DNA from 3 places in the Streptomyces sp. NPDC001903 genome. Region 3 is predicted to be linked to each of the others. Evidence: riboswitches for the same ligand, from Rfam matches in the RefSeq annotation. Region 3 holds a riboswitch; each other region holds the start of a gene.
What was found. A riboswitch is a leader RNA that binds a small molecule or an ion and turns the genes downstream of it on or off. The one in region 3 is predicted to bind cobalamin.
Positions count from the first base shown of each region.

Region 1: another riboswitch for cobalamin. It lies ahead of ACFYZS_RS01455 (ribonucleoside-diphosphate reductase subunit alpha); the one in region 3 lies ahead of ACFYZS_RS29900 (cobalamin biosynthesis protein).
Region 2: another riboswitch for cobalamin. It lies ahead of cobN (cobaltochelatase subunit CobN); the one in region 3 lies ahead of ACFYZS_RS29900 (cobalamin biosynthesis protein).

Region 1 covers NZ_JBIASZ010000001.1:313,613-320,864, forward strand. Annotated here, with positions in the region: gene ACFYZS_RS01435 (helix-turn-helix domain-containing protein) at 1-80, opposite strand, end outside; gene ACFYZS_RS01440 (DUF3703 domain-containing protein) at 264-650, opposite strand; gene ACFYZS_RS01445 (helix-turn-helix domain-containing protein) at 698-1,411, opposite strand; gene ACFYZS_RS01450 (ribonucleotide-diphosphate reductase subunit beta) at 1,525-2,541, opposite strand; gene ACFYZS_RS01455 (ribonucleoside-diphosphate reductase subunit alpha) at 2,541-4,943, opposite strand; cobalamin riboswitch at 5,083-5,224, opposite strand; gene ACFYZS_RS01460 (GNAT family N-acetyltransferase) at 5,259-5,759, opposite strand; gene ACFYZS_RS01465 (Uma2 family endonuclease) at 5,838-6,422, shown strand; gene ACFYZS_RS01470 (CstA-like transporter-associated (seleno)protein) at 6,477-6,674, opposite strand; gene ACFYZS_RS01475 (carbon starvation CstA family protein) at 6,671-7,252, opposite strand, start outside.
Region 2 covers NZ_JBIASZ010000030.1:27,863-35,114, forward strand. Annotated here, with positions in the region: gene ACFYZS_RS38495 (precorrin-2 C(20)-methyltransferase) at 1-1,061, opposite strand, end outside; gene ACFYZS_RS38500 (precorrin-8X methylmutase) at 1,058-1,705, opposite strand; gene cobG (precorrin-3B synthase) at 1,702-3,018, opposite strand; cobalamin riboswitch at 3,157-3,294, shown strand; gene cobN (cobaltochelatase subunit CobN) at 3,327-6,935, shown strand; gene ACFYZS_RS38515 (germacradienol/geosmin synthase) at 7,177-7,252, shown strand, end outside.
Region 3 covers NZ_JBIASZ010000016.1:56,852-64,103, reverse strand. Annotated here, with positions in the region: gene ACFYZS_RS29910 (putative cobaltochelatase) at 1-1,122, opposite strand, end outside; gene ACFYZS_RS29905 (cobyric acid synthase) at 1,214-2,797, opposite strand; gene ACFYZS_RS29900 (cobalamin biosynthesis protein) at 2,794-3,753, opposite strand; cobalamin riboswitch at 3,791-3,942, opposite strand; gene ACFYZS_RS29895 (hypothetical protein) at 4,078-4,299, opposite strand; gene ACFYZS_RS29890 (anion permease) at 4,328-5,608, opposite strand; gene ACFYZS_RS29885 (alpha/beta hydrolase family protein) at 5,964-7,094, shown strand; gene ACFYZS_RS29880 (hypothetical protein) at 7,212-7,252, shown strand, end outside.

The DNA of each region.
Region 1 (7,252 bases), on a different contig from region 3:
ATCCCGAAGACCTCGCAGAAGATCCCGAACTCGAAGGGCGCCACTCCGTCGACGAGGGCCACGGCCACGTTCTTCAGCATGGACCCAGTGTGGCAGTAATTCGCTCTTCCATGACAGTCCTGCCGCTGTCCGGCTTTTGCCGCGCTGACGAGAGTGGAGTCATGAGCACCTTCCTCGACTACCTCGTCGTCCTCGCCCTGGCCGTCCTCCTCCTCGCTCCGGCCCTCCACGGAGTCCTGCGTGACCGCCGCGTCGACCGGCAGCTACGCGCGGCCCAGCAGCACCCGCAGGTCCTCCGGGAGCGGCATCGGCGCGAACAGCCCCGCGGCCGTGCGGCCGGTGTTGCCGTACGGCACGCGTCCGGTCACTGAACCGGCCCCCGCCACCAGGATCCGCACCACCTGCCCCACCGTCTCCGCCCGGTCCCGGCAGCGCACCGCGAGCCGGAACATGTGCCAGTGGGCGCGGGTGTGGGGCCAGGGCCAGGCCTGGGAGATGATGTGCGCCCGCTCCAGGGCGTCCCACATGGCGGCGGTGTCGGGCGAGGCGTCGCGGGCGCGCAGCAGCTCGGCCTCGAAGGCCGCGCGCACGGCGGCCGGCATGGTCTTCGGCGCGCATGCGGCGATGCAGGTCTTCAGTACGTTTCGCATGCGTCCACGGTGCGGCCGCGGGGCCCTGCGGCGCTTGAACGAACCTGCTACATCCACTGGATGGTGCGGGTGAAGTCCGACGGCGCGATCCCGAACATCCGCCGCCACACGCGGCTGAGGTGCGCCCCGTCGGCGAAGCCCGCGCCGTGCGCCGCGTCCGTCAGGGAGTGCCCCTGGGAGGCGAGTTCGGCGGCCCGCATCAGCCGCAGCCACAGCACGTACGGACGGAACGGCAGCCCGAGCTCCGCCCGGAACAGGTGCGCGAGGCGGCTCTCCGACAGGCACGCCACCTCGGCCGCCCGCGACAGCCGCACCGACTCCCGCCCGGGCAGCCACTCCAGCACCCGCGCCAGCCCCGGATGCGCCGCCGCGACGGGCTGCGGCCCTCCGGGCAGTACGGCGTCCAGCGCGCACGCCGCCTCGAAGGCGTCGGCGGGCAGGGCGTCGGCCGGTACGAGGTCCCCCGCGTTCCCCGCCAGCGCCGCGAGCCGGCGCCCCGCGGTGGAGAGCGGGTCGTAGTGCACCACCACCCCGCACGGCACCCCGCGCAGCACCGCGTGTCGCACCCCGGCCGGGACCACGTACGCCCGGCACCCGACGGGTTCCCCGTCCGGCCCGGCCATCAGCAGCTCGTCGCCGCCCAGCGCCGCGATGACCTGCACGGAGTGGTGCGCGTGCACACCGGCCGACCCGACGGCGCCCCCGTACAGCAGGCCTCCCGGCCGCAGCCGGGCGCGTCCCGCCCACCCGCCGGCGGTCATGCCGCCGGCCCCGGACACGGCGAAGCGCCCCCGCCCGAGAACCCGGATGACCGGGTGTTGCTCCCCATGGGCGGGGACGCTATCAAGCCGTACCGACGGCGGCCGGAGGGGACTTAGAAGTCCTCGTCCAGGTCGACCGTGCCCTCGACCGCGACCTGGTAGGCCGACGGGCGGCGCTCGAAGAAGTTCGTCAGCTCCTGGACGCCCTGCAGCTCCATGAACGAGAACGGGTTCTGCGAGCCGTACACCGCGGGGAAGCCGAGGCGGACCAGGCGCTGGTCCGCGACGCACTCCAGGTACTCGCGCATCGACTCGGTGTTCATGCCCGGCAGGCCGTCACCGCACAGGTCGCGGCCGAACTGCAGCTCGGCCTCGACGGCCTCCTTCAGCATGTCGGTGACCTGCTGCTGGAGGGCGTCGTCGAAGAGCTCCGGCTCCTCCTTGCGGACGGTGTCCACGACCTCGAACGCGAAGTTCATGTGCATGGTCTCGTCGCGGAACACCCAGTTGGTGCCGGTGGCGAGACCGTGCAGCAGGCCGCGCGAGCGGAACCAGTACACGTAGGCGAAGGCGCCGTAGAAGAACAGGCCCTCGATGCACGCCGCGAAGCAGATCAGGTTCAGCAGGAAGCGGCGGCGGTCGGCCTGCGTCTCCAGCCGGTCGATCTTCTCGACCGAGTCCATCCACTTGAAGCAGAACTGCGCCTTCTCGCGGATCGAGGGGATCTCCTCGACGGCGTCGAAGGCGGCCGCGCGGTCGTCCGGGTCGGGCAGGTAGGTGTCGAGCAGCGTCAGATAGAACTGGACGTGCACGGCCTCCTCGAACAGCTGGCGCGACAGGTACAGGCGCGCCTCCGGGGAGTTGATGTGCTTGTAGAGCGTCAGCACCAGGTTGTTCGAGACGATCGAGTCGCCCGTCGCGAAGAACGCGACCAGGCGGCCGATCATGTGCTGCTCGGCCGGCGTCAGCTTCGCGAGGTCGGCGACGTCCGAGTGGAGGTCGACCTCCTCGACGGTCCAGGTGTTCTTGATCGCGTCCCGGTAGCGCTCGTAGAAGTCCGGGTAGCGCATGGGACGGAGAGTCAGCTCGAAGCCCGGGTCGAGCAGGTTCTTCTTGTCGGTGGAGCTCATTACTGGCAGGCCTCGCAGGACTCGGGGTTCTCAAGGGAGCAGGCCAGGGCATCGGCGTCGACGGCCTGCGGGAGCGGGGTGGCGGCGGCCGGAACGGCGGACGCGGACGCGGCTCGGGCGATCTTCGTCGCCGGGCGCGAACGCAGGTAGTACGTGGTCTTCAGACCCTGCTTCCAGGCGTACGCGTACATCGAGGACAGCTTCCCGATGGTCGGCGTCTCCAGGAACAGGTTCAGCGACTGCGACTGGTCGAGGAACGGCGTACGGGCCGCCGCCATGTCGATCAGGCCGCGCTGCGGGATCTCCCACGCCGTGCGGTACAGCTCGCGCACCTCGGCCGGGATCCAGCCGAAGCCCTGGACCGAGCCGCTGGACTCGCGCAGCGCCTCGCGGGTCTGGGCGTCCCACACGCCGAGCTTCTTCAGCTCCTCCACCAGGTAGCCGTTGACCTGGAGGAACTCACCGCTCAGCGTCTCGCGCTTGAAGAGGTTGGAGACCTGCGGCTCGATGCACTCGTACACACCGGCGATCGAGGCGATCGTCGCCGTCGGGGCGATGGCCAGCAGCAGCGAGTTGCGCATGCCGCTCTTCGCGACGCGGGCGCGCAGGGCGTCCCAGCGCTCGGGCCAGTTCAGCTCGACCTCGTAGTGGTCCGGGTGCAGGACACCGCGGGCGGTACGGGTCTGCTCCCAGGCCGGGAGCGGGCCGCTGCGCTCGGCGAGGTCGCAGGAGGCCTCGTACGCGGCCAGCATGATGCGCTCGGAGAGCTTGGTGGACAGCGCCTTCGCCTCGGGGGAGTCGAACGGCAGCTTCAGCTTGAAGAAGACGTCCTGGAGGCCCATCGCGCCCAGGCCCACCGGACGCCAGCGGGCGTTGGAGCGGCCGGCCTGCTCGGTCGGGTAGAAGTTGATGTCCACGACGCGGTCGAGGAAGGTGACGGCCGTGCGGACGGTCTCGTCCAGCCGCTCCCAGTCGATCTCACCGGTCTCGGCGAGGACGAACGCGCCCAGGTTGACCGAGCCCAGGTTGCAGACGGCGGTCTCGCCGTCGTTGGTGACCTCGATGATCTCGGTGCACAGGTTCGAGGAGTGGACGACGGTGCCCGGCTCGGCGGTCTGGTTCGCCGTGCGGTTGGAGGCGTCCTTGAAGGTCATCCAGCCCTGACCGGTCTGCGCGAGGGTGCGCATCATCCGGCCGTACAGGTCGCGGGCGGGCATGGTCTTGCGGGCGAGGCCCGCCGCCTCGGCCTTGCGGTAGGCGGCGTCGAACTCGTCGCCCCACAGGTCGACCAGCTCGGGCACGTCGGCCGGGGAGAACAGCGACCAGTCGGCGTCCGCGTTCACGCGGCGCATGAACTCGTCCGGCACCCAGTGCGCCAGGTTCAGGTTGTGCGTACGGCGCTGGTCCTCGCCCGTGTTGTCGCGGAGCTCCAGGAACTCCTCGATGTCCGCGTGCCAGGTCTCCAGGTAGACCGCGGCGGCGCCCTTGCGGCGGCCGCCCTGGTTCACGGCGGCGACGGAGGCGTCGAGGGTCTTCAGGAACGGCACGATGCCGTTGGAGTGGCCGTTCGTGCCGCGGATCAGCGAACCGCGGGCGCGGATGCGCGAGTACGAGAGGCCGATGCCGCCGGCGTGCTTCGACAGGCGCGCGACCTGGTGGTAGCGGTCGTAGATCGAGTCGAGCTCGTCCAGCGGGGAGTCCAGCAGGTAGCAGGAGGACATCTGCGGGTGCCGGGTGCCGGAGTTGAAGAGCGTGGGGGAGGACGGCAGGTAGTCGAGGCGGCTCATCAGCCGGTAGAGCGAGGCCACTTCCTCGACGGCCTGGACGCTGTCGTTCTCGGCGAGGCCGCACGCCACGCGCAGCATGAAGTGCTGCGGGGTCTCGATCACCTGGCGGGTGATCGGGTGGCGCAGCAGGTAGCGGCTGTGCAGGGTGCGCAGACCGAAGAAGCCGAAGCGGTCGTCGGCGCCCTCGGCCAGCGTGTGCTCGACCAGCGCGTCCAGGCGGCTCGCGTGCAGCGCCACGAACTCGGCGGTGCGGTCCGCGATCAGGCCCTCGCGGTGGCCGACCGCGACGGAGGCGGAGAAGGAGGTGGCTCCCTGGCCCGCGGCTTCCTCGGCGACGGCCAGCGTCAGCAGCCGGGCGGCGAGCCGGGAGTACGCCGGGTCCTCGGAGATCAGGCCGGCGGCGGCCTCCGTGGCCAGGGCGCGCAGTTCGGCCTCGTCGGCGGCGGCGCTGCGCCCGCGGAGCGCGGCGGCGGCGACCCGGCCCGGGTCGGTGTCGGGGAGGTCGGCCGTCAGCTCGGTGAGGATGCGCAGCAGCGCGGCCCCAGGTCCCCCGGTCTCGATTCCGGTGTCGGACGGGTCGGACTCGGCGCGCGGTGCGGAAGGCGCGATGGTCACGGGGGGAGCTCTCCCTCGCTCGGTTCCGGGACACCTGCGGTGCGGGTTCGAGCGGGCGCGCGCGGGCATGACGGGGCAGCACCGAGCGGCGTCCACCGGCCCAACCGCGAGGCCCGGACGTATCGACACCCGGTTCGGTCGAGCCGGGCGCACTGTCGGCAGGTCATCGGACTTGCGGTGACACCAATGGGTGTATTTCATACCGTTGCGGGACAGTTCCGGATTCCCACCGGATTCCCCTGCGACGACAGCGAGGACGAGCATACATGTGGGGGCCGCGTCATGCGCGACCCCCTAGATGTTGTGTCGGCGTGGCTACAGTTCGAGACCGTACGTGAGCAGAGGGAGGCCGGGGACGGGCTCCCAGTCCCGTTCCGGCGTGCGTACGAAGCCGAGCCGTTCGTAGATCCGGTGGGCGCCGACCATGTCGTCCGTGGTGGACAGCACGAGGCGCCGTACGCCCTCGATCGCCCGGGCGCGGTCCGCGCAGGCCCGCACCAGCGCCTCCCCGGCCCCGCGACCGCGGCCCTCCCGGGCGACGGCCAGCATCCGGAACTCGGCCTCGCCCGGGCCGGCGATGTCGCACAGCGGGCTCCCGGGCGCGGCGAAGGCCACACCGCCGAGGAGCCGGCCGTCGCCCGTCGCGGCGACGAGTATCACCCCGTCGGCGGCGCGCCCGGCCACGTCGCGCAGCCGCGCGAGGTACGGATCGTCCTCGCCGAACGTCAGCAGCCCGTCCCCGAGGTAGGCCTGCGCGGTGATCTCCCCGAGCGTCCCGTACTCCGCCGCCAGCGCTTCCCTGATCACGATGTCCATGCGGTCGAGTGTGCCGGACGGCCGTCGGTGCCCGGCGCTATCGTCGGAGACGGCACCGTCGAGGAAGGCGAGCGAGGCATGACCGTGACTACCGACCGGCCCCACATGACGACCGAAGTGTTCGAGCACCTCGCTCGGATAGCGGCCCGCGAGGAGGAGGGGCTGCGACTGGAATTCATCGGCGGGGTGCTGAGGAGCAAGGCAATGACGGACGGGGACCACGGGCGGATCATTCTGTGGTTGACGCGGATCTGCATCCAGCACCACCCGGGCTTCTGGCTGCACCCAGGGCAGGGAATCAAGGCAGAGCAGTACCGGGAGGGCCGTGCCATTCCGGACGGCGTACTGGCCCACGAGGACGCGTTCGTCGGGCAGGGCGACTGGGTGGACCCTGGCCCGATCCTGATGGCTGTTGAGGTGACCTCGTGGGACTCCGACACCGAGCGGCGAGACCGGATCGAGAAGCCGCGTGCCTACGCGGAGACCGGCATCCCCGTCTACCTGCTCGTCGATCGGCTCAAATGCCAGGTTCTCGTCCACAGCGACCCGGATGGCGCCCGCTACGAGACCGTACGCACGGTGCCGTTCGGCAGGGAAGTCCGGCTCCCGGACCCTGTCGGCATCACCCTGGATACCGAGCCCCTCAAGGACTGGGTGCGCTGACCCGCACAACGCGAAGGGCTCCGTCGGTGACCGGCGGAGCCCTTCACTCGCGGCTCAGCAGCAGCGGAAGCCCTCGCGGGGGTCCGCCTCGCGGGAGTCCGTACGGGCGCGCTCGAAGGCGCGGCGGGTCATGACCCGCGCGTCCGGGTCGTGCGTACGGGCGTGGGCGACGTAGCGGTCGTACGCCGCCTCGCCCGAGAACTCCCGTACGAAGAACCGCGCCTTCGACAGCGCCGCGCGGACCCCGCTCACGCCACCGGCTCCTTCACGCGACCGCCGCCCGAGTCCAGGCCGGCGGCGGCGAGCTCCGCCCGCTCCTCGGGCGTCGCGATGAGCCCGGCCGGGGCGATGATCTTCGACTCGGTCCACGGGACCTCCGACAGCCTCACCGCCTCCGGGTTGCCGGCCGCCTTCAGGCAGGTCCGCGCCGCGTCCACCAGCACGATGAGGATCAGGATCGCGAAGAGCGCCGACAGCACGCCGTCGACCGTGGCGTTCGTGACGATCGTGTGCATCTCGCCCATGTTCTTGGCGGGCGGCAGGACCTTCCCGGCGTCGATCCCGGTCTGGTACTTGTCGCGCTGGGCGAAGAAGCCGACCTTCACGTCGTCGGAGAACACCTTCTGGTAGCTCGCGGTCAGCGTGACGGCCACGTCCCAGGCCAGCGGGACGCCGGTCACCCAGGCCCACTTCAGCCGCCCGGACTTGACCAGCAGTGTGGTGCAGACGGCCAGCGCCACCGCCGCGAGCAGCTGGTTCGCGATCCCGAACAGCGGGAACAGCTGGTTGATGCCGCCCAGCGGGTCCTTGATGCCGACCCACAGGAAGTA
Region 2 (7,252 bases), on a different contig from region 3:
TACTCGGGCTGCCCGGCGACCTCCAGGACGGCGGTGGCCATGGCGAAGACGCCCGGGTCGCCGCCGGAGACCACGGCCACGCGCTTGCCGCGGCGGGCCAGGTCGAGCGCGAACTCGGCGCGCTCCGACTCCACCTTGTTGTCGGAGCCGTGCCGGACCTGCCCCGGCTTGGCGGGGACCCGGTCCAGGTACGTGGTGTACCCGACGAGCACCTCGGCGTCGGCCAGCGCCCGCCGCGTCTCGGGGGTGAGCCAGAGCGGCCCGGCCGGGCCGGTGCCGACGACCACGACCTCGCCGGGGCCGGACGGCACGCTGCCCGGATTGCCGATGCGGCTGGGCACGACGGCGACGGCGAAGTACGGGACGCTGTCGGGGTCGGTGTCGGCGAGGACGCCGGTCCGCTCCCCCTCCATGGTGGCGCGCTCCACGTACCGGGCCTCCGCGAGGCGGCCGCTGCCCTCCATGGCCCGGCGCACGGCGGGGAAGGTGCGGCCGAGCTTCATCACGACGGCGGAGTCGGTGGCGGCGAGGCGGGCGGTGAGCTCCTCCTCGGGCAGGGTGCCGGGCAGGATCGTCAGCACCTCCTCGCCCTCGACGAGCGGGGTGCCCAGGCGGGCCGCGGCGGCGCTGACCGAGGTCACGCCGGGGATCACCTCGGCCTCGTAGCGGTCGGCGAGCCGCTTGTGCATGTGCATGTACGAGCCGTAGAAGAGCGGGTCGCCCTCGGCGAGCACGGCGACGGTCCGCCCGGCGTCCAGGTGCGCGGCCAGCCGGGCGGCGGAGGCCTCGTAGAACTCCTCCATCGCGCCCTGGTAGCCGCCGGGGTGGTCGGTGGTCTCGGTGGTGACCGGGTAGACCAGCGGCTCCTCGACGTGGTCGGCGCGCAGGTGCTTCGCGGCGATCGAGCGGGCGATCGAGCGGCCGTGGCGGGCGCTGTGGTACGCGACGACATCGGCCTCGGCGATGACCTCGACGGCCCGCAGGGTCATGAGGGAAGGGTCGCCGGGGCCGAGCCCGACGCCGTACAGCTTTCCGGTACCGGTGCCGGCTGCGGTGCTCATTCTTCCTCGCTCGCGATCGCGTTGACGGCGGCGGCCGCGATGGCGCTGCCGCCGCGCCGGCCGCGCACGATCAGGTGGTCGAGCCCGGAGGCGTGGGCGGCGAGCGCGTCCTTGGACTCGGCGGCGCCGATGAAGCCGACCGGGACGCCGATGACGGCGGCGGGGCGCGGGGCGCCCTCCTCGATCATCTCCAACAGCCGGAACAGGGCGGTCGGCGCGTTGCCGACGGCGATCACGGAGCCTTCCAGCAGGCCGCGGTCGCGCCAGACCTCGAGGGCGGCGGCGCTGCGCGTGGTGCCCATCTTGGCGGCGAGGGCCGGGACGGCCGGGTCGGACAGGGTGCAGATCACCTCGTTGTCCACGGGCAGCCGCTTGCGGGTGACACCGCTGGCGACCATCTGCACGTCGCAGAGGATCGGCGCGCCGGCGTGCAGCGCGGCCCGCGCGCGGAGCACGACGTCCGGGGTGTAGCCGAGGTCCTGGGGCAGGTCGGTCATTCCGCAGGCGTGGATCATGCGCACCGCGACCTGGGCGACGGAGGCGGGCAGCCCGGAGAGGTCCGCCTCGGCGCGGATCGTGGCAAAGGACTGGCGGTAGATCGCCGCGCCGTCCTTCTCGTACTCGAACACTGTGTACTCGCTCATTTCTTCGCTGCGTCGTGGGAGGTGGTACGGCGTACGGCCGCGAGGGCCGCGGGAAGTTCGGAGGCCGGGACGCCCCGGAGCGGGGCGCGGCCGGTCGCGGTCAGGTCGTACCCGTCGGCGGTGGCGACCACGTCGGCCCAGGCGGTGCCGCGGGGGTGCCCGCACCGGCGTTCGCAGCCGGACCAGTGCACGGGCAGCGGGCGGGTGCCCGGTGCCGCCTGCACCACGACGGCGCGCGCGTCGGCGCGTACGTCCGCGCGGGATTTCGCGCAACCCGGCTTCCCGGTACAGGCGGTGACGGACCGCCAGGGATCGCCGGGAGCGGTCACGAGCCCGGCCGCGGCGAGCTCGGCGAGCGCGCCCGCGGCGGCTCCGGCGGGCAGGCCGGGGACGACGATCCCGCGCCAAGGGGTCAGGCGGAGCCGGCCCGTGAGCCCGGCCAGCCGGCGCCACTGGGCGGTGGTGAGGCGGCCCAGCGGCGCGAACACGCTGAGCGCGGCGGCGCCTTCGGGGCCCTCGACCACACCCGGCTCGGGGGGCGGTCCGCTCGGGGCGGCGCGGTCCCGTACGACGGCGGCCGGGATACCGGAGGCGGCGAGTCGTGCAGCCAACTCCTCGGAAAGCATGGCCTGTTCGGCAGGAAGCTCCGACACCCGCCAGGCCCGGGTACCGGCCCGGCGGACGGCGTCCAGGAAGTACCCGGCGGCCGCGAGCGCGGCCCGCGGACCGTCGGCGGCGGCCACCAGCAGGGCGTCCGCCGGGTCGGCCGTCCACAGCAGGGCCCGGTCCCCGTCCCCGGCGGCGGCCAGGTTCACATCGGCGTCGAGCGAGGTGACGTCCCCGCGGCCGTCGTCGAGGGCGAACAGGAAGCGCCCGGACAGCCCGGCCGCCGGCGCGCTCGCGCACAGCAGCCGGTCCAGCTCCGCCACCCAGGGCGCGACGTCGGGCAGCGCCCGCCGGTCCAGGCCCGTCAGCGGCGAGGCGACGATGTTGCGGACCCGCTCGTGGGTGGGCGCGGGCAGCAGCCCGGCCCGTACGAGCACGCCCTGCAGCTCGCCCCCGCAGCTCGCACCGAGCCCGCGCAGCTGCGCGTTGCCCCGCGAGGTGAGGTCGATGTGCCCGTCGCCGAGCCGGTCCGCCGCATCGGCCAGGAGCAGGGCCGCGCCCGCGTCGAGCATCCCGCCGGGTATCCGGATCCGGGCCAGGTGCCCGTCGTCCGCCGCGTGCAGCCGCAGCGCACCGGGGCAGGCGTCACCGCGGTCACGTATGACCGGTTCGTCCCGCGATGCGGCGGAAGGGGGCTGGGGCGGCATGGCGGCGAGCATACCCACGATTGCCCGACCCCGGCCTGTGTCCGTCACCACCCGCCCCCGCGCCCCACCCTCCGCCCGACCTGCCCCGATCCGCTCCGCGGGCGTCGGACACCCCCACTCCCGGCCAGGGAGAACGCCACCTAAGATGACCACCGGCGGAGCCACGTGGCCCGCTGGGAGGAAGCCCGGTGCGAATCCGGCGCGGTCCCGCCACTGTGAACCCGCGGAGCGATCCGCCGGGTGAGTCAGGAACTCCCGCTGTCCTCACTGCCCGGGGCGCGGAAACCCCGAGGAAGGCATGCCGCCGCATGATCCTGCTGCTGTCGACGTCCGACACCGATCTGCTCAGCGCCCGCGCCGCGGACGGCCCCGTGCCGTACCGGTTCGCGAACCCCTCCCGCCTTCCCCTCGAAGACCTCCCCGCCCTGCTCGACGGCGTCGACCTGGTCGTCGTACGCCTCCTCGGCGGGCTGCGCGCCTGGCAGGACGGGCTCGACCTGCTCCTGGCGCCGACCCAGACCCGCCCGGTGGTCGTCCTCACCGGCGAACAGGCCCCGGACGCCCAGCTGATGGAGGCCTCGACGGTCCCGATCGGCATCGCCGCCGAGGCGCACGGCTACCTCGCCCACGGCGGCCCCGCCAACCTCGACCAGCTGGCCCGCTTCCTGTCCGACACCGTGCTGCTCACCGGCCACGGCTTCGAGCCGCCCGCCGCGGCGCCCACCTGGGGCCCGCTGGAGCGCACCCCGGTGCGCCCGTACGGCCCGCGCATCGCCGTGCTGTACTACCGCGCCCACCAGATGAGCGGCAACACCGCCTTCGTGCACGCGCTGTGCGACGCCATCGTGGAGACCGGCGGGACGCCCGTACCGCTGTACGTGTCCTCCCTGCGCAGCCCGGAGCCGGAGCTGATCGCCGAACTGGAGTCGGCGGACGCGATCGTCACCACGGTGCTCGCGGCCGGCGGCACCAAGCCCGCCACCGCCTCGGCCGGCGGGGACGACGAGTCCTGGGACGCGGGCGCGCTCGCCGCCCTCGGCGTGCCGATCCTGCAGGCCCTGTGCCTGACCGGCTCGCGCAGCGCCTGGGAGGAGAACGACGAGGGCCTGTCCCCGCTCGACGCCGCGACGCAGGTCGCCGTGCCCGAGTTCGACGGCCGCCTGATCACGGTCCCGTTCTCCTTCAAGGAGCTCGACGAGGACGGACTGCCCTCGTACGTGGCCGATCCCGAGCGCGCCGCCCGCGTCGCCGGCATCGCCGTGCGGCACGCCCGGCTGCGGCACATCGAGCGCCGCGACAAGAAGATCGCGCTCGTCCTGTCCGCGTACCCGACCAAGCACTCCCGCATCGGCAACGCGGTCGGCCTCGACACCCCGGCCAGCGCCGTGGAGCTGCTGCGCACGCTCATCGCGGGCGGTTACGACTTCGGCCCCGTCGAGGAGATCCCGGGCCTGGTCTCGGGCGACGGCGACGAGCTGATCCGCGCCCTGATCGAGGCCGGCGGCCACGACCAGGACTGGCTGACCGAGGAGCAGCTGGCCCGCAACCCGGTCCGGATCCCCGCGGCCGACTACAAGCGGTGGTTCGCCGAGCTCCCCGCCGAGCTGCGGGGCAGCGTCGAGGAGCACTGGGGCGAGGCCCCGGGCAACATGTTCGTGGACCGCTCGGCCAACCCGGAGGGCGACATCGTCCTCGCGGCGCTGCGCCGCGGGAACCTGCTCATCCTGATCCAGCCGCCGCGCGGCTTCGGCGAGAACCCGATCGCGATCTACCACGACCCGGACCTGCCGCCCTCGCACCACTACCTGGCCGCGTACCGCTGGATCCAGGCGAGCGCGCAGGACGGCGGCTTCGGCGCCGACGCGATGATCCACCTGGGCAAGCACGGCAACCTGGAGTGGCTGCCGGGCAAGAACGCCGGCCTGTCGGCGGCCTGCGCGCCCGACGCGGCGCTCGGCGACCTGCCGCTGATCTACCCGTTCCTGGTCAACGACCCGGGCGAGGGCACCCAGGCCAAGCGCCGCGTGCACGCGACGCTGGTCGACCACCTGGTGCCCCCGATGGCGCGCGCGGAGTCGTACGGCGACATCGCACGCCTGGAGCAGCACCTGGACGAGTACGCGCAGATCTCCGCGATGGACCCGGCGAAGCTTCCGGCGATCCGCGCACAGATCTGGACGCTGATCCAGGCCGCGAAGCTCCACCACGACCTGGGGCTGGAGGAGCGTCCGGACGACGACGGATTCGACGACTTCCTGCTGCACGTCGACGGCTGGCTGTGCGAGGTCAAGGACGCCCAGATCCGCGACGGTCTGCACGTCCTGGGCGGCGCTCCGACCGGCGACGCCCGGGTCAACCTGGTCCTCGCGATCCTGCGCGCCCGCCAGATCTGGGGCGGCACGACGGCCCTGCCCGGCCTGCGCGAGGCGCTCGGCCTGGACGAGTCCGCGGCCACCCGGACGACCGCCGACGAGGCGGAGGAGGCGGCCCGCGCGCTGGTCCAGGCGATGGAGGACGCCGACTGGGCGCCGGAGGCGGTGGCCACGGTCGCCGCGGACCACTCCGCGGACGTCGCGGCGGTCCTGGACTTCGCGGCCCGCGAGGTCGTCCCGCGCCTGGCCGGCACGACGGACGAGATCGCGCACGTGGTGAGCGCGCTGGACGGCGCCTTCGTCCCGGCGGGTCCCTCGGGCTCCCCCCTCCGCGGCCTGGTCAACGTCCTGCCCACGGGCCGGAACTTCTACTCCGTCGACCCGAAGGCCGTCCCCTCCCGCCTCGCGTGGGAGACGGGCCAGGCACTGGCCGACTCGCTCCTCACCCGCTACCGCACGGACAACGGCGAGTGGCCGGCCTCCGTCGGCCTGTCGCTGTGGGGCACGAGCGCGATGCGCACCTCCGGCGACGACGTCGCCGAGGCCCTCGCCCTGCTGGGCGTCCGCCCGGTCTGGGACGAGGCCTCGCGCCGCGTCACCGGCCTGGAGCCGATCCCGCTCGACGAGCTGGGCCGCCCCCGCATCGACGTGACCCTGCGCATCTCGGGCTTCTTCCGCGACGCCTTCCCGCACGTCATCGGCCTGCTGGACGACGCGGTACGACTGGCGGCGGGGCTGGACGAGCCCGCGCAGGAGAACTTCGTCCGGGCCCACGCGCAGGCCGACCTGGCCGTCCACGGTGACGAGCGCCGCGCGACCACCCGTATCTTCGGCTCGCGCCCGGGCACGTACGGCGCCGGCATCCTCCAGCTGATCGACTCCCGCGACTGGCGTACGGACGCCGACCTCGCGGAGGTCTACACGGTCTGGGGCGGCTACGCGTACGGCCGCGGCCTGGAGGGCCGGGCGGCGCGCGAGGAGATGGAGACGGCGTACAAGCGGATCACGGTGGCCGCGAAGAACACGGACACCCGCGAGCACGACATCGCCGACTCGGACGACTACTTCCAGTACCACGGCGGCATGGTGGCCACGGTCCGCGCGCTGCGGGGCACGGCCCCGGAGGCGTACATCGGCGACTCGACCCGCCCGGAGACGGTCAAGACCCGCACGCTGGTGGAGGAGACGTCCCGCGTCTTCCGCGCCCGCGTGGTGAACCCGAAGTGGATCGAGGCGATGCGCCGCCACGGCTACAAGGGCGCCTTCGAGCTGGCCGCGACGGTGGACTACCTCTTCGGCTACGACGCCACGACGGGCGTGGTGGCGGACTGGATGTACGACAAGCTGACGGAGACGTACGTCCTGGACCCGACCAACCGCGCCTTCCTGGAGGAGGCCAACCCCTGGGCCCTGCACGGCATCGCGGAACGCCTCCTGGAGGCCGAGTCCCGCGGCATGTGGGAGAAGCCGGACCCCCGGATCCTCGAATCCCTGCGCCAGGTCTACCTGGACACGGAAGGCAACCTCGAGGCCGATTCGGAGTAGTCCGCTCCGCGGCGCCCGCACCTGCCGAGCCGTCCTCCTCGCCCCCGCCGTGGGCGAGGAGGACGGCTTTTGCCGTGCGCGTATCCCCCACGAGGCACCTGCGGCCCAAAACGGCTCGCGCGTCACCTGAAGCGGTGAACTCCTCCTTGTCCCGGCGGCGAAAGGGGTAGGGCCCTGCTGATCTCGTGCGGGGGGCCGCAGGCAAGGGCCCCCGCGCCCCGGACGAAAGGTCCAGCCCGCCGTGACACAGCCGTTTCAACTGCCGGATTTCTACGTGCCGTATCCGGCGCGCCTCAATCCCCACCTGGAGACCGCGC
Region 3 (7,252 bases):
CGGGGGGACACCGCCGCCCCCGCCGTCGGGGCCGCCGTCCTCCGGGCCTCCGTCGTCCGGACCCTCGGGCTCCGGGTCCGGCTCCGGGTCGGGCTCGTCCTGCGGCTCCTCGTCGGGGAACCGGTCCAGGATCTCGTCGAGCTTGTCCTCGTCGAGGCCCGGCGCGTCGAAGGGGTTGCGGCGCCGCCGGTGGGGGAGCGCCAGCAGCGCGGCCTGCCGTACGTCCTCCTTGCGCACGTCGCTCCGCCCGGCCCAGGCGGCCAGCGCGGTCGCGGTGCGGGCCATCACGATGTCGGCGCGCATGCCGTCGACCTCGAAGCCGGCGCAGGTCGCGGCGATCTGCAGCAGGGAGGCGTCGCCGAGGCGGACCTTCGGGAGCAGGGCGCGGGCGGCCACGACGCGGGCGCGGACGTCCCGCTCGTCACCGGCCCAGCGGTCGGCGAAGGCGGCCGGGTCGTCCTCGTACGCGAGCCGGCGGCGCACCACCTCCACGCGCTGGGCGGGCTCGCGGGAGGCGGCCACCTCGACGGTGAGCCCGAACCGGTCCAGGAGCTGCGGGCGGAGCTCGCCCTCCTCGGGGTTCATGGTGCCGACGAGCAGGAAGCGGGCGGCGTGGCGTACGGAGACGCCCTCGCGCTCGACGTAGGAGGCGCCCATCGCGGCGGCGTCGAGGAGGAGGTCGATGAGGTGGTCGTGGAGGAGGTTGACCTCGTCGACGTACAGGATCCCGCGGTGCGCGTCGGCGAGCAGGCCGGGCTCGAAGGCCTTCACGCCCTCGGCGAGGGCCCGTTCGATGTCGAGTGCGCCGACGAGCCGGTCCTCGGAGGCGCCGACGGGCAGCTCGACCATGCGCGCGGGCCGGGCGGCCCCGGGACCGGGCTCGTGGGGGCCGTCGGGGCAGGCGGGGTCGGGGGCGCCGGGAGCGCAGGAGAACCGGCAGCCGGGGACGACGTCCACCTGCGGCAGCAGCGCGGACAGCGCGCGGACGGCGGTGGACTTGGCGGTCCCCTTCTCGCCGCGCACGAGGACGCCGCCGACCGCTGGGCTCACGGCGTTGAGCAGGAGCGCCAGCCGCAGGTCGGTCTGGCCGACGACTGCGGTGAACGGGTAGGGCGTGCTCATGCGATGCCTTTCCTTGTACGGGTACGGGTACGCGCGTGCGGGAGGGTGCGGTCGTACGGGGCGGGGAAGGGCGCCCGCGGGCCCCGGGCCGTCACGGCGCGCCCGGGGGGAGGAAGGGGAGGCCCGTGGGGGCGCCGCCCTCGATCAGGCGGAGCAGGGCATCGGTGTCCGCGTGCTCGGCGATCAGATCGCCCAGCAGGTCCAGCTGCTCCTCCCGCAGGGAGGCGAACGAGGTGTCCGGGGAAGGGACGAAGCGGCGGCCGGCAGCCGAGGCCACCTCCCGCAGGAACGCCCGCCGGAAGCCGTCCGACTCCAGCGAGCCGTGCCAGTGCGTGCCCCACACCGAACCGACCCGGCAGCCGTCCAGGAACGGCTCCCCGCCGAGCACCTCGGCCACCCCGTGGTGGATCTCGTACCCGTCGACCGCCTCGCCGAGCGCGGTCCCGGAGGGCCGCTCCAGGGTCTTCTCGCGTTCGAAGCGGATCCGCACCGGCAGCAGGCCCAGCCCGTCCACCGAGCCCGCCCGCGACTCGACCTCGTCCTCGATGTGCTCGCCGAGCACCTGGAAGCCGCCGCAGATGCCCAGCACGGGCCGGCCCTCCGCGGCCCGGCGCAGCAGCGCGTCCGCGAGGCCGCGCTCGCGCAGCCACTCCAGCGCCTTCACGGTGCCGCGCGTGCCCGGCACCACGACCAGGTCCGCGTCGGCCAGTTCCTCGGCCCGGTCCACGAACCGCACCACCACGCCCGGCTCCGCCGCCAGCGCGTCCACGTCCGTGAAGTTCGACATCAGCGGTACCGCGCACACCGCGACCCGCAGCACGTCCTCGCCGACCGGCGGAGCCACCACCGACTCGCGCACCGCCCCCCGCAGGGAGACCCGGAGCCCGTCCTCCTCGTCGATGCCCAGCCCGTGCCGGAAGGGGAGGACGCCGAACGTCGCGCGCCCGGTCAGGTCGCGCAGCATCTCCATGCCGGGCTCCAGCAGGGACACGTCGCCGCGGAACTTGTTGACCATGTATCCGGCGATCAGCGACTGGTCCTCCGGTGACAGCAGCGCCGTCGTCCCGAAGAACGAGGCGAAGACCCCGCCCCGGTCGATGTCCCCGACCACGACCACCGGGAACCGCGCGGCCCGCGCGATGCCCATGTTCACGATGTCCGTCCGGCGCAGGTTGATCTCGGCCGGACTGCCCGCCCCCTCGCAGATCACGGCGTCATACGTGCCCCGCAGCTGCTCCAGGCAGTCCGTGACGACGCCGAGCAACTGCTCCTGCCGCCCACCGTGCAGCGCCTTCCCGGGGGACACGGCGCCTGACTGCGGCTGCGCCGCGGGCCCGGACCCCCCGAAGAACCCGCGCGCACTCATCTCGCCCACCGGCTTGCCCAGCAGCACCACCTGGCTGCTCTGGTCGCTGCCGGGCTTGAGCAGCACCGGGTTCATCAGCGCCGTCGGCTCCACGCGCGCCGCCTGCGCCTGCATCGCCTGCGCGCGCCCGATCTCGGCGCCCTCTCGCGTCACGAACGAGTTCAGCGACATGTTCTGCGCCTTGAAGGGCGCCACCTTCACGCCCTGCCGGGCCAGCCAGCGGCAGATGCCCGCCGTGACCACGCTCTTGCCCGCGTCCGACGTGGTGCCCGCGACGAGGAGTCCTCCGCCGAGCCTGCCGCCGCTCATGCGCGTCCCTTCCGTATGCCGTACGACACCGCACAGCGCAGTGCCACACACGCCCCCAGCGCCAGCCACGTCACCTGACGTGACAGCCGCACCGCGCGTTCGATGTCCGCGACCTCGACCGGCCGCCCCTCCTCGCCGTTCAGCACGGCCCGGTGCTCGACCCGGCCCCCGTACGCCAGGGTCCCGCCCAGCCGTACGCCGAGCGCCCCCGCGAAGGAGGCCTCCACGGGCCCGGCGTTCGGGCTCGGGTGCTTGGCCGCGTCCGCGCGCCAGGCCCGTACGGCCCCCCGCCGGTCGGGCCCGGCCGCTGCGGCGGCCAGCGCGGTCAGCCGGGCGCCCGGCCAGCCCGCGAGGTCGTCGAGCCGGGCGGAGGCCCAGCCGTAGCGCAGGTAGCGCGGGGACTTGTGGCCGACCATCGCGTCGAGGGTGTTCACGGCGCGGAAGGCGAGCAGCCCCGGGACACCGGCGGCGGCGCCCCACACCAGGGCCCCGACCACCGCGTCGGAGGTGTTCTCGGCGACCGACTCCACGACGGCGCGGGCCATCTGCTGCTCGTCCAGGGCCTGCGGATCGCGCCCGCACAGGTGCGGCAGCCGCTCACGGGCCACCTCGGCGTCCCCGGCGGCGAGCGCGCCGCCGATGGCGCGGGCCTCCCGGCCCAGCGAGGTGCCGCCGACGACGGCCCAGGTGGCCGCCGCGGTCAGGGCGATACGGGCGGCCGCGGGCCGGGAGCGCACGGCGCGAGCGCCCAGCGCGCCGACGGCGGCCGCGCCCCCGGCGCACAGGAGGGTGTGTACGACGCCCCGGCCGCGGTCGTCGCGCCACAGGGCGCGCTCGACGGCGGCGGCGGCTCGTCCGAAGGCGGCCACGGGGTGCCCGCGGCGCGGATCACCGAGGATCCGGTCGCCTATCAGGCCCGCCGCGGCGCCGTACGCGAAGACGCGATCGGCACGCATGGTGCAGGTATGTCCTCACTCAGGGTCCGCGCCCTGGTTCGACGTGTCCGGCGGTGGGAGTTCCTGGCTCCCGGGGCGCACGAGCCGCGTGCTCCCCGGTGACAGTGGCGGGACCGCGCCGGATTCGCACCGGACTTCCTCTCCATGCCGCCGTATTGGCTCGGGCAGTCCACCACGCACCGCGAAGGCCCGTCAACTCGCCGTTGACCTGCGGCGGGGCGGGCGGACGGCACACGTCACAGGCGTACGAAAGCTCCCCCCGGGAAACCCCGGGGGGAGCTTTCGTACACCGTGCCCGAATCGATCGGATCGCGCCGACCCGGATCAGGTGACGATCAGGTAGATCCCGTACGCGACGGCCCCCGCGACGAGCGCGAAGCAGGCGTAGGCACCGCTGCGGGCGAGGGTGGCGGCGCCGCCCTGCTCGGTGGCGGCCTCGTGCTTGGAGAGGCCCACCAGGCCCAGCGTGAACAGGGCCACGAGGGCGACGGTGGCGGAGAGGCTGACCCCGAAGACGGAGCCGAGTGCTGCCCAGTCGATCTTCATACTGCGGATTCCTCTGTCGTTCTCGGGGTCAGACCGCGGCGGCGGGGGCCGCCGGCGTGGTCGGGGCGGCCGCCGGGATGGTGGCCTTCAGGGCCTCGTCCGTGACCGCGGCGGTCGTACCGGCCGCGGCCTCGGCGGCCACCGTCGGCGGGACGGTGACGGCGGCCATGGCCGTGGTGACGACACCCGGCTCCTCGGCGGCGGCCTGCTGCACCTCGTTGACGTTGCTGTGGTCGACGACCTGGCGGCGCGAGATGACCCAGATGGCGACGCAGGAGGCGACGAGGAAGAGCGCGACGGCGGCGACGCCGACGTCACCGGTGCGCATGACCAGCTCGGCGCCGGAGGCGACCACGGCGGCGGCCGGCAGGGTCAGGCCCCAGGCGATGAACATGCGGGTGGCGGTGGACCAGCGGACCACGCCGCCCTTGCGGCCCAGACCCGCACCCATGACGGCGCCGGAGCACGCGTGGGTGGTGGAGAGGGAGAAGCCGAGGGTGGAGGAGGCCAGGATGACGCTCGCGGCCGAGGTCTGGGCGGCGAAGCCCTGCTGCGGCTGGAGGTCGGTCAGGCCGCTGCCCATGGTGCGGATGATGCGCCAGCCACCCAGGTAGGTGCCCATCGCGATCGCCATGCCGGCGGAGACGATGACCCAGACCGGCGGGTTGGAGCCGGGCGCGAGCGCGCCGCCGGCGACCAGCGCCAGGGTGATGATGCCCATCGTCTTCTGCGCGTCGTTGGTGCCGTGCGCGAGGGAGACGAGACCGGCCGAGGCGATCTGACCGGCCTTGTAGCCCTTGGCGGACGTCTTCTTGCCGACGTTCCCGCCCAGCTTGTACGTGATCTTGGCAGCCAGCATCGCGGCCGCACCGGCCACGATCGGCGCGGCGACCGCGGGGAGCAGCACCTTGGTGACGAGCGTGCCGCCGTTGACGGCGCCGAGGCCGGCAGAGGCGACGGCCGCGCCGACCAGGCCGCCCATCAGGGCGTGCGAGGAGCTGGAGGGGAGGCCGACCAGCCAGGTGACGAGGTTCCAGAGGATCGCGCCGACCAGGGCCGCGAAGATCACTTCTGGCTGGATGCCCTCTTCGTTGACCAGGCCCTTGGAGATCGTCTTGGCGACCTCCACGGACATGAACGCGCCGACGAGGTTGAGCACGGCGGACATGGCCACCGCCGTCTTGGGCTTGAGGGCGCCGGTCGAGATGGTGGTGGCCATCGCGTTGGCCGTGTCGTGGAAACCGTTCGTGAAGTCGAACACGAGAGCGGTGATGATCACGATCCCGAGGAGAAGCGTTATGTGCTCCATTTACCCAGGCTTCTGTTTGACGTCAGTGGCTCGGCGACCGTAGGCAACCTGGATGAACGGAAGGTGAACTGACTCCGGCGGAGCGGTGTACTGGCCCGTCGTGCCATCGGGACCTTCATCCCCATTTTGTGGCTGATACGGCGATTGATGCACGTCAACGCCCGGTAACCCGGCGGCTCGGGAAGGGGCCGAAGGGCCCCGGGGCCGCCCCGGAGGGGTTCGGGGGGAGATGCAGATCACTTGGAACCGGCAGACCCGCCGGACCGCCCGGTCATCCCTTCCCGCCCCCTCCCGGCCCCAATCGGAGCATTCCGCTCCAGTGGCCCGCCGGCCCTCCCGCCTCGACACTGGAGCCGTGCCTTCCGCCACAGCGACGGCCGCGGCCGTCGCGACCACTCTCGTCGGGGCCGGCGCCGCCGCGGTCGCCGCCGGCCGGTACGCCGCCGACGCCGCCCTGCGCCACGACCCCGGCCGCCCCCTGCCCGGCGGGCCGCGGCTCAGCGTCCACTCCAGCGGCTCCGGGCGGATCACGCTGACCCGCTCGCTGGCCTCCCTGCGCCCGGGTACGTACGGGCTCGGTGCACCCGGGGTGCACGCCGTGGTCGGACCCGTCCTCGACGGATTCGATCCCGGCCCGGACGCCGTCGTACGCCGGCTCCTCGCCGTCACCCACGGCAGCCTCGACCCCGGCACCCGGGTCACCCTCACCCCCCAGGTGTACGTGGGGAACCCCCGCACCGCCCTCGGGCTCGACCACGCCGACGTGGACGTCCCCGGAGAGCTCGGCGGGCTGCCCGCCTGGTTCGTGCCCGCCGCCCGCGACACCTGGGTGATCACCGTGCACGGGCTCGGCGCCGGCCGCGAGCACCCGATGGTGGTCATGCCCTTCCTGCACCGCCAGCGGATGCCGGTCCTCGACCTCGCCTACCGCGGCGACCTCGGGGCGCCCGCGTCACCGGACGGTCTCGGCCACCTCGGTGAATCCGAGTGGCGGGACGTGGACGCCGCCATCCGCTACGCCGTGCGCTACGGCGCCCGCAGGGTCGTCCTGCACGGCTGGTCCACCGGGGCCGCCATGGCCCTGCACGCCGCCGAGCGCTCGGCGCTCGCCGACCGGATCTCCGGGCTCGTGCTGGACTCGCCGGTCCTCGACTGGCACACCACCCTGCGCGCGCTCGTCGCGGCCCGCCGCACCCCGGCCGCGCTGGTCCCGTTCGCCGTACGGGCCGCCGAGGGGCGCGCGGGACTGCGCGCCGACCGGCTTCCGCCCGGGGCCGACCCCGCCGCGCTGCGCGTGCCCGTACTGATCTTCCACGGGCCGGACGACACCCTCGCCCCCTGGGAGCCCTCGCGCCGGCTCGCCGCCGCCCGCCCCGACCTGGTCACGCTGAGGACCGTCCGCGAGGCCCCGCACGGGGCCATGTGGAACGCGGATCCGGCCGGATACGAGGAAGCCCTGAGGCGCTTCCTCACCCCTCTTATGTGAAGGCCGTGTGCCGGACGGGACGGGGAGGGGGGATTCTCCTGGTATGTCCCCCCGTCGACTGGCGATAATGGCTGGTTCCGTTTGGGCTTTAGGCCGGTGACGGGCGAGACTGCTTCCGTGACGTCCCGAAAGCCTGATGAGCAGTTGGCTCGCGACTC